2 linked regions of the Loktanella sp. M215 genome follow. The protein of the gene in region 1 interacts with the protein of each later gene in a pairwise test. Links are inferred from orthologs where the notes say so. Each region holds a gene or a part of one and is shown on either strand. Other genes may lie near its edges.

Region 1 (7,223 bases):
CTTCCAGCTTGGCTTTGATCTCTTCGGCTTCGGCTTTGGACGCGCCTTCCTTGACCTTGCCGCCAGCTTCGACCAGGTCCTTGGCTTCTTTCAGGCCCAGACCGGTGATCGCGCGCACTTCTTTGATCACGTTGATCTTCTGTGCGCCGGCTTCCTTCAACACGACGTCGAATTCGGTCTTTTCTTCGGCAGCTTCGGCGCCAGCGGCAGCCGGGCCAGCCATCATCACAGCGCCGCCAGCGGCGGGCTCGATGCCATACTCGTCCTTGAGGATGGTTTTCAGTTCTTGTGCTTCGAGAAGGGTCAGACCGACGATCTCTTCAGCCAGTTTTTTCAGATCAGCCATTTGATATGCTTTCCGTTTGCTTAAGTGTGTTCCAACGTCAGGGGTTACAACCCCCAAGGCAGTTCAGGTTGCTTTATGCAGCTTTCTCTTCGATGGTCGAAAGAATGCTCGCGATGTTCGAAGCAGGCGCGCCAATGGCCCCGGCGATGTTTGCGGCAGGTGCTGCGATGCAACCCACGATGGAAGCAATAAGCTCCTCGCGGCTCGGCATCCCGGCAACGGCTTTCACACCGGCTGGATCCAATGCGGTCTCACCCATGGCACCGCCAAGAACAACGAGCTTTTCGTTTTTCTTGGCGTAGTCGTCGACCACTTTCGCCGCAGCGACAGGGTCTTCCGAATAGGCAAGGACCGTCATGCCCGTCAGGTACTCAGCAATGGAAGCGCTGGGTTTGCCTTCAAGGGCGATCTTGGCGAGCTTGTTCTTGGCAACGCGCACGGATCCGCCTGCAACACGCATCATTGCGCGCAGATCCTGCATTTCTGCAACTGTCATGCCTTCGTAGCGGGCAACCACCACGACGCCAGAGCTTTCAAAGATCTGGCCGAGTTCGTCGACCAGCTTCTCTTTTTGTGCTCTATCCACAGTTTTACTCCAAGTTTGGGGTTTCCCCCGGCTCAATTTTGCCCCCGGACTTCAGGGGGCGTTCGGGTCCGTATGATGGTCCCGAGGCCAATATCGCCCGAGGTTTCCCCCGGAAATCTTGTTCTCGTTTCCCATCTCGGGAAGGAATTATGACAGGCAGATGCCTGCACCCTCCGTCTCGGACAGCACAGCGACGATGGTTTGCCGCTGCGAGATGGCAGGCCCCGAAGGACCCGCCAAATTCTTAATTGCCAGTGGCTGACGCGATGTCGACCGACACGCCCGGGCCCATGGTCGAGGTCAGGTTGACCTTCTTCATGTAGGTGCCCTTGGCGCCCGCCGGACGGGCCTTCTGCACGGCGTCGACGAATGCCTTCAGGTTCTCTTCCAACTGTTCCTGGCTGAACGAGGCCTTGCCGATTCCGGCGTGGACCACACCGGCCTTTTCGGCGCGGAACTGGACCTGGCCGCCCTTGGCGTCCTTGACGGCCTGCTTCACATCCATGGTGACCGTGCCCACGCGGGGGTTCGGCATCAGGTTGCGCGGACCAAGGATCTTGCCCAGACGACCGACGACGCCCATCATGTCAGGGGTCGCGATGCACCAATCGAAATCGATCGTGCCACCCTGAATGGTTTCCATCAGGTCTTCTGCACCGACGATGTCGGCACCAGCGGCCTTGGCTTCGTCTGCCTTGTCGCCACGGGCGAAGACGGCGACGCGCACGGTCTTGCCGGTGCCGTGGGGCAGCGTGACCGTGCCACGGACCATCTGGTCAGCGTGACGCGGGTCGACGCCCAGAACCATGGCGATCTCGATCGTCTCGTCGAACTTGGCGGTCGCGGCGGTCTTCACCAGCGACACGGCTTCCGTCACCTTGACGTTGGCCTTGCCTTCGAATGCGGCGCGGTTGGCCGTCGTGCGTTTTCCGAACTTTGCCATTACTTCACCTCGATGCCCATGGACCGGGCAGAGCCCGCGATGATCAGCATTGCGCCCTCGATCGAGGTCGCATTCAGATCTTTCATCTTCGCTTCGGCGATCTCACGCACCTGCTTGGCAGAGATCGACCCGGCGGTCGTCTTGCCCGGCGCCTTGGACCCGGAGGACAGCTTGGCGGCCTTCTTGATGTAATAGGACGCGGGCGGCGTCTTGATTTCCATCGAGAACGACTTGTCCGCGTAATACGTGATCACGGTCGGGCAAGGTGCGTCTTTTTCCATGTCTGCGGTCTTGGCGTTGAACGCTTTGCAGAATTCCATGATGTTGATGCCGCGCTGGCCCAAAGCCGGACCGACGGGCGGGGACGGCTTTGCGTTGCCGGCCGGAACCTGCAACTTCAGCGAACCCATTACTTTCTTGGCCATGAGGCCTCTCCTTCATCATCAGCGGCGGATCAGATCCGCCCTACAACGGCCCCGCGACGGGGCCAACTTGCCGTGGTTCGCATCACTGCTCCCACGTCCGAAACACGTCAGCCCTGCTTAGAGACCTGCGTGAATTCCAACTCGACCGGGGTGGCCCGGCCAAAGATCGAGACCGTCACCTTCAGGCGCTGGTTGTCCTCGTCCACTTCCTCGACCATGCCATCGAAGTCCTCGAACGGACCGTCGTTGACCTTGACCTTTTCGCCGATCTCGAAGTGGATCAGCGTGCGCGGGCTGTCTTCGCCTTCCTGCACGCGACCCAAGATCGCCTGCACTTCGGCATCGCGCATCGGGCTCGGACGACCCTGCGGACCAAGGAAACCCGTCACCCGGTTGATCGAGTTGATCAGGTGATAGCCTTCGTCCGACAGCTCCATGTGGACCAGCACATAACCGGGCATGAAGCGACGCTCGGTCGTGACCTTCTTGTTCCGGCGGATCTCGATCACTTCTTCTGTCGGCACCAGAACTTCGTCGATCTGCTCTTCCAGACCTTGCTCCGACACTTTTTGACGGATGGTCTCTGCGATCTTTTTTTCGAAGTTCGACAGAACGCTAACCGAATACCAACGTTTCGCCATGTTCGTCGTCACCTCGCACCTGCGACAGTCACCCGGGGGCGTAGCCGCATAAATTCCAGTTCTTTCAGCCGCATAACACGGCCTGCCCCGACAATAAATTTTTGGCGTGCAACACGATTCGCCGCACGCCATCCGGGTAAGTTGTGGGCTATTACCGCCGCAGCCACCTGAATTCAAGGGGGTGCGGACAGATTGTGCCGCAGCTTTGCGTCAGCTGCCGAAGAACGTCAGGATGAACTGCAGGCCCTGACGGATCACCAGATCGACGATGCTGAAAAACGTCGCCATCAGCGCCGCCATGATGAACACCATCACCGTCGTCAGAACGACCTCGCGCCGCGTGGGCCACACGACCTTGGCGATTTCTGCACGGGTCTCGTTGATGAACTTGACGGGATTGGTGGCCATGGCTGCGTCCTTCCGGGGTGACGTGGCGGACATACGGCCTCTGCCCGTCGGTTTCAAGCCCGCTTAGCCAAGGGGGGCAGGTCGCAACAGGGTGACGCCCGGCATCTGCGCGATCTCCGCCACCTGGACGGCATAGAATTCGGCGGATAGCGCACGTTCTTCGGCATCGAAACCATCATGGGCGGGGGTGTCAGGCCCGACCGGAAACCTGTCACGCGCCTGCTGCACGATCGGCCCGTCGGCACCGGCAGCCTTCAACTCCAGCGCGCAGGCCACCGCGGCCGCCGACAGACCCGGATTGACGACCCGCGCGACCGGGCGGATCGGACCGACCCCTGCCCCCAGCAACGCCGCGACAACGGGATCGAACAGGCGATGGTAATCCTCGTGGCGCCACACGGTCAGACTGGCGACGCCGGGCGCCTGACGCAGGCGGCGCACCAGATCGACCCAGTCGATATGCGCCAATGGATTGCGGCGCTTGAAATTCTCCATCGCGACGCCGGACCCTGCCTGCAACACCAGCCCGTACGCTGAATTGAGAAAGCTGGCGGGATCCCGAATACCGATGCACAGGTCGATTCCCCTATCCGGCGCGATGCAGGCCGCCAGCGCCGACAGCCGGTCCGCCGCATCCGGATACAGCGGCACGGGCATGCTGTGGAACGGCCCGGCATAGCGGCGGTCGAACAGCGCACCGATGAAGTTTTCCTCTGACAGCACCAGCCGCGTGCCACCGTCCAGCATTTCTGCCAGCACCTCCGATGCCGGCCGCAGGTCGGCCACGGATTTGCGCGGGTTGAAGTGCAGGTTGAACCGCGCCTCGATCCGCGTGCCGGGCTGGCGCAGGGCGGGCGGACCAAAGAATCGCACGCCGGCGGCTTCGACATGGCGGCGCGCGCCGTGGATGGAATGTTGCAGATGCGTCGTCGCGGTCTTGTGCGCGCCGACGTGAAACACGATCTTAACGGACACATCAGACATGCGACGGGACCGTGTCATAAGAATTGGGAAACTGGCAGGGGCACACAGACTCGAACTGTGGGCCTACGGTTTTGGAGACCGTCGCTCTACCAACTGAGCTATACCCCTGCATCGTGGCGTCGGATTAACGGAAGCCCGCGGCGGGATCAAGTCCCTCCGCACGGTTTCGGTGCAGCTTCATGGTTTCGTCCGCGTCAGACCCGTCGCCTGCGCATGAGAGATATCGACCTCGCGCTGGCCCGCCTGCACCGCATCGCGCCAGCCCGCGTTGTTGATGACCGTGTCGGGCCGGGCGGCCTCCTTGTCATAGAAGGCCAGCAGCGCCTCGACCGTATGCCACTGCGAGTATTCGTGCAGCAGACGGTCGGCGAGCCATTTGACCGGCAACTTCAACAGCGTGTCGGCTTTCTGGTAGTGATAGCAGACGACCTGCCGGATGGCCTGATCGCTGATCTTGCCGGCCTTGTTCCATTTCACGTCGATCATGTTCAGCCGCAGCCCCGCCCGTTCGACCGCGACCGGCAAAGAGATCTGGTCCAGCGTCGGATAAATCCCGCGGGCCAGACGCCGCCGTTCGATCGCCAGCGCCGTATCGCGCCAGAGTTCACCAAAGTGCGATCCCATGTAGGTCACGTAACCGGCCGAGATCGAGGGCATGGTGAACGACTGGTCGGGCCGCGACATGCGCCCGCGCGGCAGGGACAGACCCACGCTTTCATAGGCCGGCACCCAGTCCTGCGGCGTGTTGCCCCACATCCAGTTGCCCGTGGGCCTGCCAGACACCGCCCCCGGCACCAGCGTTTCCGACAGCAGCGCGGGCTGCAGCATGAACATGTCCGTATCAAACAGGATCGTCGCCGGTTCCGCCCGGGGTGCGGCACAGGCGTAAAGCTTGTTGCCCTGCGGATAGATGACCTCGAACCCCGGATCGATCTCGTCCAGCGTGACGCCATTCGCCTTGAAGAAGGCCAGCGTCGCCGGATGCAGCTGGTCGATCAACGCGGCGCGGCAATATCCGTAAAGCCGGATGTCATCACCGGCAAAGGCCCGCAACGACGCCGCCAGCAACACGGCGGGCCATTCGTAGGCCCCCGGCTCGACCATGAAAACGGCGGCGATGGGCATCTGGGCATGGTGGGACGGCATGGAGGCTCCAACACTTCTGGCCCTACCCTAGCGGTCCAACACGTCGCGAAAAGGGCAAAAAGGCGGCGATGTCACCCGACGGTCACGGAACAATGCAGCAGCCGTTCCGTTAGAACCCCAAGCAGATTGCAATAGAAAAGGAAGATCGACATGGCCATGAATTCCCTCAAGGACATCTACCTCGACCAGCTTCAGGACATCTGGAGCGCCAATACTCAATCCATGGCGGTCGTGAACGAGCTGGGTCGCGCCGCGCAGGACAAAGACCTGTCCGAAGCCCTGATCGACGGTGCCAACGGCATCAACGACGGTATCAACGAGATTGCGAAACTGTGCAGCGATCATGGCATCGCCCCCAATGCAGAACACTGCAAGGGCATGGAAGGCCTCGTGAAAGAAGCCCGCGCCCACGGTCTGTCGGACGAGATCACCGACGCCGACGTGCGCGACGCGGCCATCATTCCGCAGTATCAGCGCATGGTCCACTACGCGCTGGCCGGCTACGGCACGCTGGTCGCCTTTGCCAACCGTCTGGGCCTCGACGGCGATGCGGCGGTGCTGCAGAAGTGCCTTGATCACACCTATGACGGCGATCGCCGCATGACGGAAATCGCGATGAAGGGCGGCGTGAACAAGGACGCCGCGTAAACATCCGGAATTGGATCGGAGGAGCCCGCGCCATCTGGCGCGGGCTTTTTTGTGTCGCACGCGAGGCCACCCTGCGCGGATACATGTCAAAAACATAATGTTTCGCATGCGATACATATTATGTTAATTGAATACAATAAGTTAGAATTCATGAACGACGGGTAAAGGCATCCCTCTTTTACCGAGAGAACGGGCCGCTTCGACGCACGATCCGAGGCGTCACCGTCACGCTGTGCTCATCATCGTGAAGATCATGTTAAAACGAGAAAGGCCGCCTCCTTTCGGAAGCGGCCTTTGTAGCACCTAGCTTGGCACGCTGTGGGACATTGTCATGGTTTGCAAGCAAACCACTGCCATGTCCCACGCGCCAAATTCGCAAAGCGAATTAGGCGAGGATCTTCGACACCACGCCAGCGCCGACAGTCCGGCCGCCTTCACGGATAGCAAACCGCAGGCCGTCTTCCATCGCGATCGGCGCGATCAGTTCGACTTCGAACTTCAGGTTGTCGCCGGGCATCACCATTTCCGTGCCCTCGGGCAGGATCACGGTGCCGGTCACGTCCGTCGTGCGGAAGTAGAACTGCGGGCGGTAGTTCGCGAAGAACGGCGTGTGACGGCCACCCTCTTCCTTGTTCAGGATGTAGGCCTCGGCCTCGAACTTCGTGTGCGGCGACACGGACTTCGGCTTGCACAGCACCTGACCACGCTCCACGCCGTCACGGTCGATGCCGCGCAGCAGGACGCCGACGTTGTCACCCGCCTGGCCGGAGTCCAGCAGCTTGCGGAACATCTCGACACCGGTGCAGGTCGTCGTCTTGGTGTCCTTCAGACCCACGATCTCGATGCTGTCGCCGACGTTGATCACGCCACGCTCGATGCGGCCGGTGACCACGGTGCCACGGCCGGAGATCGAGAACACGTCCTCGATCGGCATCAGGAACGGCAGGTCCACGGCGCGGGCGGGCGTCGGGATGTATTCGTCGACAGCGGCGATCAGCTGCTTGATCGACTCTTCGCCGATTTCCGGACGGGTGCCGTTCATCGCGTGCAGCGCCGAGCCGCGGATGATCGGAATGTCATCGCCGGGGTAGTCGTA
Region 2 (7,211 bases), 220 kb from region 1 along the record:
CCCAGATCGTCACCACGACCACAGGCGCCACGATCAGCACCGCCCGCGCGTATCCCGCCCGACTGTCCCCCGCCAGCGCCGGCACCAGCGCCCCCGCCGTCAGCAGGCCGAGCGAGGCAAAGGTCATCCGGAACGCCATCATCGTCGACCGCTCGCCCGGGTCCTGCGTCATCTCGCCCGCCATCGCGCCATAGGGGATCGCGACGAAGGTGAACCCGACAGAGGCCGCGGCAAAGAACACCAGCACCCACAGCGCATTGGCCTGCCACGCCATGCCCGCGGGCACCGCGAACATCGCGACGATCGACACCGCCAGCAGTACCGCACCGACCGCGATCCAGGGTGCGCGCCGCCCCCAGCGACTGGTGTTGCGGTCCGACAGATATCCCACGATGGGGTCCGTCACGACGTCAAAGGCCAGCACCGCGAAGGTGACCAGCCCCGCGATCCCCGGCGGCACGCCGAGGTAGGTTGTCAGATAGGTGAACACCAGCAGCTGCTTGACCACGACAAAGACGTTCACGCCCAAGTCCGCCAGCCCCCAGCCCGCCATCTGCCCCTTCGTCAATGCCATGCAAAATGCTCCCCCACCGCCACCCTAGGCGATGCGCCCGCCGCCGCACATCAAATAGCGGCGCCCAGAAATGGATTGAGGAAACCTCAACGATCCGCGCGTGTTACCCGCGGATAAGGTCCAGCACGTCCGCAACCGCCGTCACGATCAGATCGAGGCATGCGGGCGTCGAAAACCGGTGATCCGCGTCCTTCACCAGCGTCAGTCGGATATCCGGCCCCGTCGCGTGATCCAGCAGCCGCAGCGCCACGGCGACATCCACATCGGCATCCGCCGTCCCCTGCAGACACCGCACCGGGCAGGCCAAAGGCAGGGCCGCGCGCAGCACCAGATGATCGCGCCCGTCCGCGATCAGCCGCCGCGTGATGATATAGGGATCGCCATACTCCGACGGCAGCGCCACCTGCCCCTCCCGCTCCAGCATCGCCTTCTGCGTGACATCGAACCCGGCCCACATGCTGTCCTCGGTGAAATCCGGCGCCGCGGCCACCGTCACCAGCCCGGTGATCCGCTCCGGCATCGCCCGCGCGCAAAGCAGCGATATCCAGCCCCCCATGGACGATCCCACCAGCACCAGCGGCCCCGGAACCATCTCCATCACCGCCTGCGCATCGGCAAACCAGTCGCCGATGGCCCCGTCCTCGAACCGTCCGCTGCTTTCGCCGTGTCCCGAATAGTCGAACCGCACAAAGGCGCGGCCGTGTGCCTGCGCCCAGGCCTCCAGATGCACGGCCTTGGTGCCGCCCATGTCGGACTTGAACCCGCCAAGGAACACGACCGTCGGCCCCGCCCCATCGGTCCGGTGATAGGCAATCCGCCGCCCCTGCGGCGTCTCCAACATCTCAGCCATCGCTCTGCACCTCGTCCAAGCCCACGGCCAGCGCCGCCGCCGCCCAGCACATCACGGCAAAGAGGGCGATGACAAGAGGCACCGAGACCTCTCCCACGGCCGCGAACAGGCCGCCCGCCACGATCAAGACCAACCCCACGATGGTGTTCGACAGCGCGGTATAGGGCGCACGGTCGTCGCCTTCGGCCATGTCCACAAGATGCGTCGACCGCCCCAGCCGCACGCCCTGATAGGCGATCATCAGTCCGAACAGCGCCACGGGGATGACGCCCGTCACCGTGACCCAGCCCGTCAGCGCCAGCGCGACAACCAGCGACAGCACAGCGCCCCCGGCCAGTCCGGCATACATCAGCACCCGGCGCGACGACCGGTCCGACAGCCGCCCCCAGACATAAGCCGACACCAGCGACGCCACAGCAGAGGCGAGCACCAGCGCCCCCAGCTGGTTCAGCGCCGTATCGGGCCGCAGCAGCAGGAAATAGGGCGGCGCCAGCGCCGTGCCGACCAGCAGACTGCGCACCACGATGAAGCGTGCCAGTTGCGGATCGTCCCGCAATAGCCTGAACTGCCCCCAGCCAACCCCCGCAACCTCGCCGGCGTCCGACCGCACCTCTGCCAGCGTCGCCATGACCGCCGCCGCGATCAGCCAGAACGCCGCCGCCAGCAGCAGCGCTGCTGTGACCACGACGAACCGCTCTGCCAGCCCCGACAGCAGCACCAGCGCAAAGACGATGACCAGTGCGGCGGCGGCGGAACTGGCAAAACCCGTCGCCGTGCCGCGGCGCGATTTGCCCACGGTCTTGCCCAGTACGTCCTTGTAGCTGGCCGAACAGACCGACCGCGCCAGCGCCAGCACGCTCAGCAGCGCCACGATCACCGCCCCCGCCGTGGCCCCCGACAGGGTCAGCCCGGCCAAGGCAATCGCCCCGGCGCAGATCCCCTGCACCGCCGATCCGCCGGCCCAGAACCACTTGCGCACCGGGGCCGCGGTGATCCAGGGCGTCGTCAACAGTTGCGGCAGCAGCGCCCCGCTTTCGCGCACCGGCACCAGCAGCCCGACCCAGAACGGGCCGGCACCCACATGGGTCAACAACCAGCTCAGCACCAGCTTGGGGTCGATCAGACCGTCCGCGATCTTGCTGGCGGACAGTGCCGCGACATGCCGCAGGAAACTCCCCGGCTCGACGGCGCGCGCAGCCTCCGGCAGGCCGCCGTCGCTGTCCGGATCATCGACGACACGCCGGAACAGCGCGTCGGTCAGTCCCGGTCCGTCAGCCGCCGACATAGGTTCCGGCGGTCGGGCGGAAGAAGGTCTTCTGGTTGTGCAACCGGCCCAGCAGCTTGTTCACCCGCCGGATCCGCGCGTCCAGATCAGGCAGCCCCGCTGGATCCGTGGCGGCGGCGTCGATGCGGGCGTCGGCCAGGGCGCGCCCGGTTTCGCGCAGGGACGATTCGATCAGGTCGATGTCGGCGATGGTCAGTTCAAACGAGCGGTTGAAATGCGGCATGGGAACCTCTGACGATGCGGGATGGGTGTCCGGACGGAGACCTGACCAATATCTACCCCGCCCCCCGGTTCCGTCAAGCGCGGGGTCGCCGCATTCCACCCGCCGCCCCTTGACCGCCCGCGGGCCGCACGGCATGGATGCGGCTCACATATCCCGCAACCGGGCGTTCCGTGGGCGCCAAAATGACGAGGAGCCTCACATGGCCCAGATCTCCCTGACCTTCCCCGATGGCAATGCGCGCAGCTACGATGCAGGCGTGACCGCCGCTGACGTCGCCGCCGACATCTCCTCCTCCCTCCGCAAGAAAGCGATCAGCGCGACCGTGAACGGCCAGCACTGGGACCTGCAGTGGCCCATCGACGCCGACGCACAGATCGCCATCAACACGATGAAGGATCCCGCCCCCGCGCTGGAACTGGTCCGTCACGACCTCGCCCACATCATGGCGCGTGCGGTGCAAGAGATCTGGCCCGACACGCAGGTCACGATCGGCCCGGTGATCAAGGACGGCTGGTACTACGACTTCGACCGCAAGGAACCCTTCACACCCGAAGACCTCTCCTCCATCGAAAAGAAGATGAAGGAGATCATCAACAAGCGCGATGACGTCCGCACGGAAATCTGGGACCGTCCGAAGGCTGTCCAGTACTACAAGGACCGTGGCGAGCCCTACAAGGTCGAGCTGATCGAGAGCATTCCCGGCGACGAGCCGCTGCGCATGTACTGGCACGGCGACTGGCAGGACCTCTGCCGGGGTCCGCACCTGCAGAACACCGGTCAGGTCCCCGCCGACGGCTTCAAGCTGATGTCCATCGCCGGCGCCTACTGGCGCGGTGACAGCGACCGCGCCATGCTGCAACGCATCTACGGGGTCGCCTTCACGAACAAGGAAGACCTCAAGGCCCACCTGCACATGCTGGAGGAAGCCGCCAAGCGCGACCACCGCAAGCTGGGCCGCGAGATGGACCTGTATCACATGCAGGAAGAGGCCCCCGGTCAGGTCTTCTGGCACCCCAACGGCTGGACGATCTACACGCAGCTGCAGGACTACATGCGGCGCAAGCAGCGCACAGACGGTTATGTGGAAGTCAACACTCCTCAGGTCGTGAACCGCGTTCTGTGGGAAAAATCCGGCCACTGGGACAACTATCAGGACCACATGTTCATCGTGGAGGTCGACGAGGACCACGCCCGCGAGAAGACGGTCAACGCGCTGAAGCCGATGAACTGCCCCTGCCACGTGCAGATCTTCAATCAGGGTCTGAAATCCTATCGTGATCTGCCCCTGCGGATGTCCGAATTCGGGTCCTGCAACCGGTATGAGCCGTCGGGCGCGTTGCACGGCATCATGCGGGTGCGGGGCTTCACGCAGGACGACGGCCACATCTTCTGCACCGACGACCAGATCGTGGCCGAGACCGAGAAGTTCATCAAGCTGCTCGCCTCGGTCTATGCCGACCTTGGGTTCGACAACTGGACGATCAAGCTGTCCACCCGCCCCGAGAAGCGGATCGGGTCGGAGGAGAGCTGGGACCGGGTCGAAGCCGCCCTTGGCGACGCCTGCAAGGCGGCGGGCTATGACTTTACCCTGCTGCCGGGCGAAGGGGCGTTCTATGGTCCCAAGCTGGAGTTCACGCTGACCGACGCCATCGGGCGGGAGTGGCAGTGTGGCACCTTGCAGGTGGACCCGAACCTGCCCGACCGGCTGGACGCGAACTATGTCGCACAGGACGGGGCCAAGCATCGCCCGGTCATGCTGCACCGCGCCGTGCTGGGGTCGTTCGAGCGGTTCATCGGCATCCTGATCGAGGAGCACGCGGGCAAGCTGCCGTTCTGGCTGGCGCCGCGTCAGGTCGTGGTGGCGACCATCGTGTCGGATGCGGACGACTATGCCCACGAGGTCGTCGCGGCCTTGAAAGCCCGCGGTATCCGGGCCGAGGCGGATACGCGCAACGAGAAGATCAACTACAAGGTCCGCGAACATTCTGTCGGGAAGGTGCCGGTCATTCTGGCGCTGGGGGGCCGCGAGGTGGAGGAGCGGACCGCATCCGTCCGCCGTCTGGGCGAGCAGCAGACCAAGGTCATGGCGCTGGACGAGATCGTGGCGGAACTGGCCGGTCAGGCCACGCCGCCGGACCAGCGCCAGGCCTGACCCGCGGGGAGGATCGGCGGCCCGTCACAGACGGGCCGCCGTTCACCATTTTTTAAAGCAAACGATGTCTTAAAGGTGGGCCGCCTGCGCGTCTTCCTTCCAGCCGATGGTCCAGACGTCGCCGTTCTGGATCACCGGACGTTTCATCAGCGTCGGATACATGGTCAGCAAGGACTTGATCGGCATGGTCTTTTCCGTCTCGTCCATGTTGCGCCACGTGGTCGAGGACTTGTTGATCGCGGCCTCGTCGAACTGGGCGATGATGCTGTCGAGGTCAGCGTCGCTGATGCCATCGGCGCGGACGTCGATGACCTCGGGATCCTTGCCTGCGTCGCGCAGGGCCTTGATGGCTTTCTTGCAGGTATCGCAGGATTTCAGGCTGAAAATGCGCATGAGGGGTGTCCTTGGGTAAACTGGTTTTATCTTTCGCGGTTTTTGGCCCGCGGTTGATTTGCCTTTTTCAAGGTGGTGCTCAAATCTGATTGGGAAAGGGTGAACGCCCGCAACACATCAGAGACACGGAGACTGCAATGCCGACCGGAAAAGTGAAATGGTTCAATACATCCAAAGGCTTCGGCTTCATCGCCCCCGACGCGGGCGGGCCTGACGTCTTCGTCCACATCTCTGCCGTGGAACGGTCGGGGCTGACCGGCTTGGCCGACGATCAGCCGATTGGCTATGAGCTGATCGAGGGGCGTGACGGGCGGCAGATGGCGGGGGAGTTGGAGAAGATTTGAGTGAGGATTTTCAATTATTCATCGAAATGGACAAAATCATAGAGCGCTGGAGAGCTTGTTTTCAATCTTTCCATCTTTCCATGCACCGTACATTATTCCACTCCCCTCAATAGTCCAATCAGTTCGACCATTGCGAGCCGTTCCAAACAAGAAGACCGACGCTGCGCTGGGGCTTGTGAACGCCATATCTTCGTTGAGTTGAAAGGTTTTGGTATCAATCTTGCTGCACAGTCCTGTTTCAAAAGCGTCCTCACGCGCGGCTTTCTGCCTCTCGTGAAATGATACTTTTTCAGTTAATGAACCTATTGATCCAGCTAATACAACAAACTCACTACCAATTTCTCTAGCTCTCGCTTGAATACCTTTTTGAGAATTTGCGACGATGAAAGTCTCGCTAACCAAATCGGCCGGCGGAACTAGGGACAATTCGTTGTCCACCCAAGCAAACTTTGAGGACTGGCTTTCGACAGGTTTTTTGAGAAATTCTGCGCCAACAACTGGAAGCACCAACTGAATTTCCGACAGAAACGCCTCCATATCAGAAATATCGGCCTCTGGTAGTAAATCGAAGGTTGGCATATCTTTGTTGGCAATTTTTACTTTCTTTGCTGCTGCGAGTATTGCCAACAAGCGGCCCTCCAAATAACGAACATGCGCTTTCGTTAGGTTTAAATCTTTACTCGTTACAGCTATGAATCTTTCCCAAAAATCCTTATCTTTATTGTGCTGATAGAGCCTCTTTCCTAGCTCATCGCCTTCACCAATATAGACTTTTCCTAAATCTGATCCTTCGTCATCAGGTCCGAACAAGAAGTAAACGCCTGTCCTTTTTAATTCGCTACGCAGCAAGACATCCTCTAGCCTCGTCCTAGGCGCAGCAAGAACGTGGCCGGTCCAATTCATGATCTCAGCGGTCAGGATTCCGCTGGCTGTCCCATCGACGAGATAGAGTTTAACAGACCGACCTTTTGTCACTCTGCCAAAACTCCCTCAAACTCCCGCCATTCTCCCTTGCTCATGCCGGAGGTCTCCTGCGTGACCGTCTCGCCCTTCAGCATGCGTTGCAGGCAGACCAGACCCTTGGCGGACAGCACCGCCCCGCCCAGACGATAGTCGGCAAAGGCGCCGTAGGCGGCGGGGACCCAGTCGGCGACGATGTTGCAGATCGCGTCGGCGTAGACGCGGATCTCGTATTGCGCGTGGGCGTCGGCGCGCAGGCGCAGGAAGTGGAACAGGTTGTGCAGGTCCACCTTCCAGTACCACTGGGTATAGATGTTCGCGGGCAGGTTCATGCGGGCGAGTTCGCGGGCAAGCCCCTGCTTTGGCGCGCCATCGGGGCCTTCTTCGCCGATCATCTCGGCGTAGTGGTCATAGGTCTGGGCGGCGTCGC

What was found. The genes of interacting proteins can lie anywhere in the genome.
Region 2: the proteins of rplA (region 1) and thrS interact in binary tests that used the Escherichia coli proteins (3 or more experiments, as listed by UniProt). The link is inferred for Loktanella sp. M215 from one-to-one orthologs.

What each region holds. Positions count from the first base shown.
Region 1 is NZ_WMEA01000001.1:468,353-475,575, forward strand. The notes cover bases 27-2,988. They hold rplA (50S ribosomal protein L1), read right to left. Parts: upstream 1,876-2,988; coding sequence 1,177-1,875; downstream 27-1,176. Other genes in these bases: rplL (50S ribosomal protein L7/L12), read right to left, coding at 27-346; rplJ (50S ribosomal protein L10), read right to left, coding at 420-932; rplK (50S ribosomal protein L11), read right to left, coding at 1,875-2,300; nusG (transcription termination/antitermination protein NusG), read right to left, coding at 2,408-2,941. In the rest of the region: more of rplL, read right to left, coding at 1-26; preprotein translocase subunit SecE, read right to left, coding at 3,152-3,349; GLR48_RS02325 (hypothetical protein), read right to left, coding at 3,413-4,333; GLR48_RS02335 (hypothetical protein), read right to left, coding at 4,511-5,479; GLR48_RS02340 (ferritin-like domain-containing protein), read left to right, coding at 5,630-6,127; tuf (elongation factor Tu), read right to left, coding at 6,513-7,223. UniProt on the Escherichia coli protein: One of the primary rRNA binding proteins, it binds very close to the 3'-end of the 23S rRNA. Forms part of the L1 stalk. It is often not seen in high-resolution crystal structures, but can be seen in cryo_EM and 3D reconstruction models.
Region 2 is NZ_WMEA01000001.1:241,667-248,877, forward strand. Bases 2,658-5,607 are described here. They hold thrS (threonine--tRNA ligase), read left to right. Parts: upstream 2,658-3,131; coding sequence 3,132-5,084; downstream 5,085-5,607. Other genes in these bases: GLR48_RS01170 (MFS transporter), read right to left, coding at 2,658-2,709; GLR48_RS01175 (hypothetical protein), read right to left, coding at 2,696-2,932; GLR48_RS01185 (arsenate reductase family protein), read right to left, coding at 5,154-5,477. Also shown: GLR48_RS01160 (MFS transporter), read right to left, coding at 1-574; GLR48_RS01165 (alpha/beta fold hydrolase), read right to left, coding at 678-1,424; more of GLR48_RS01170, read right to left, coding at 1,417-2,657; GLR48_RS01190 (cold-shock protein), read left to right, coding at 5,615-5,821; GLR48_RS01195 (GIY-YIG nuclease family protein), read right to left, coding at 5,858-6,670; thyX (FAD-dependent thymidylate synthase), read right to left, coding at 6,793-7,211. UniProt on the Escherichia coli protein: Catalyzes the attachment of threonine to tRNA(Thr) in a two-step reaction: L-threonine is first activated by ATP to form Thr-AMP and then transferred to the acceptor end of tRNA(Thr). The rate-limiting step is amino acid activation in the presence of tRNA.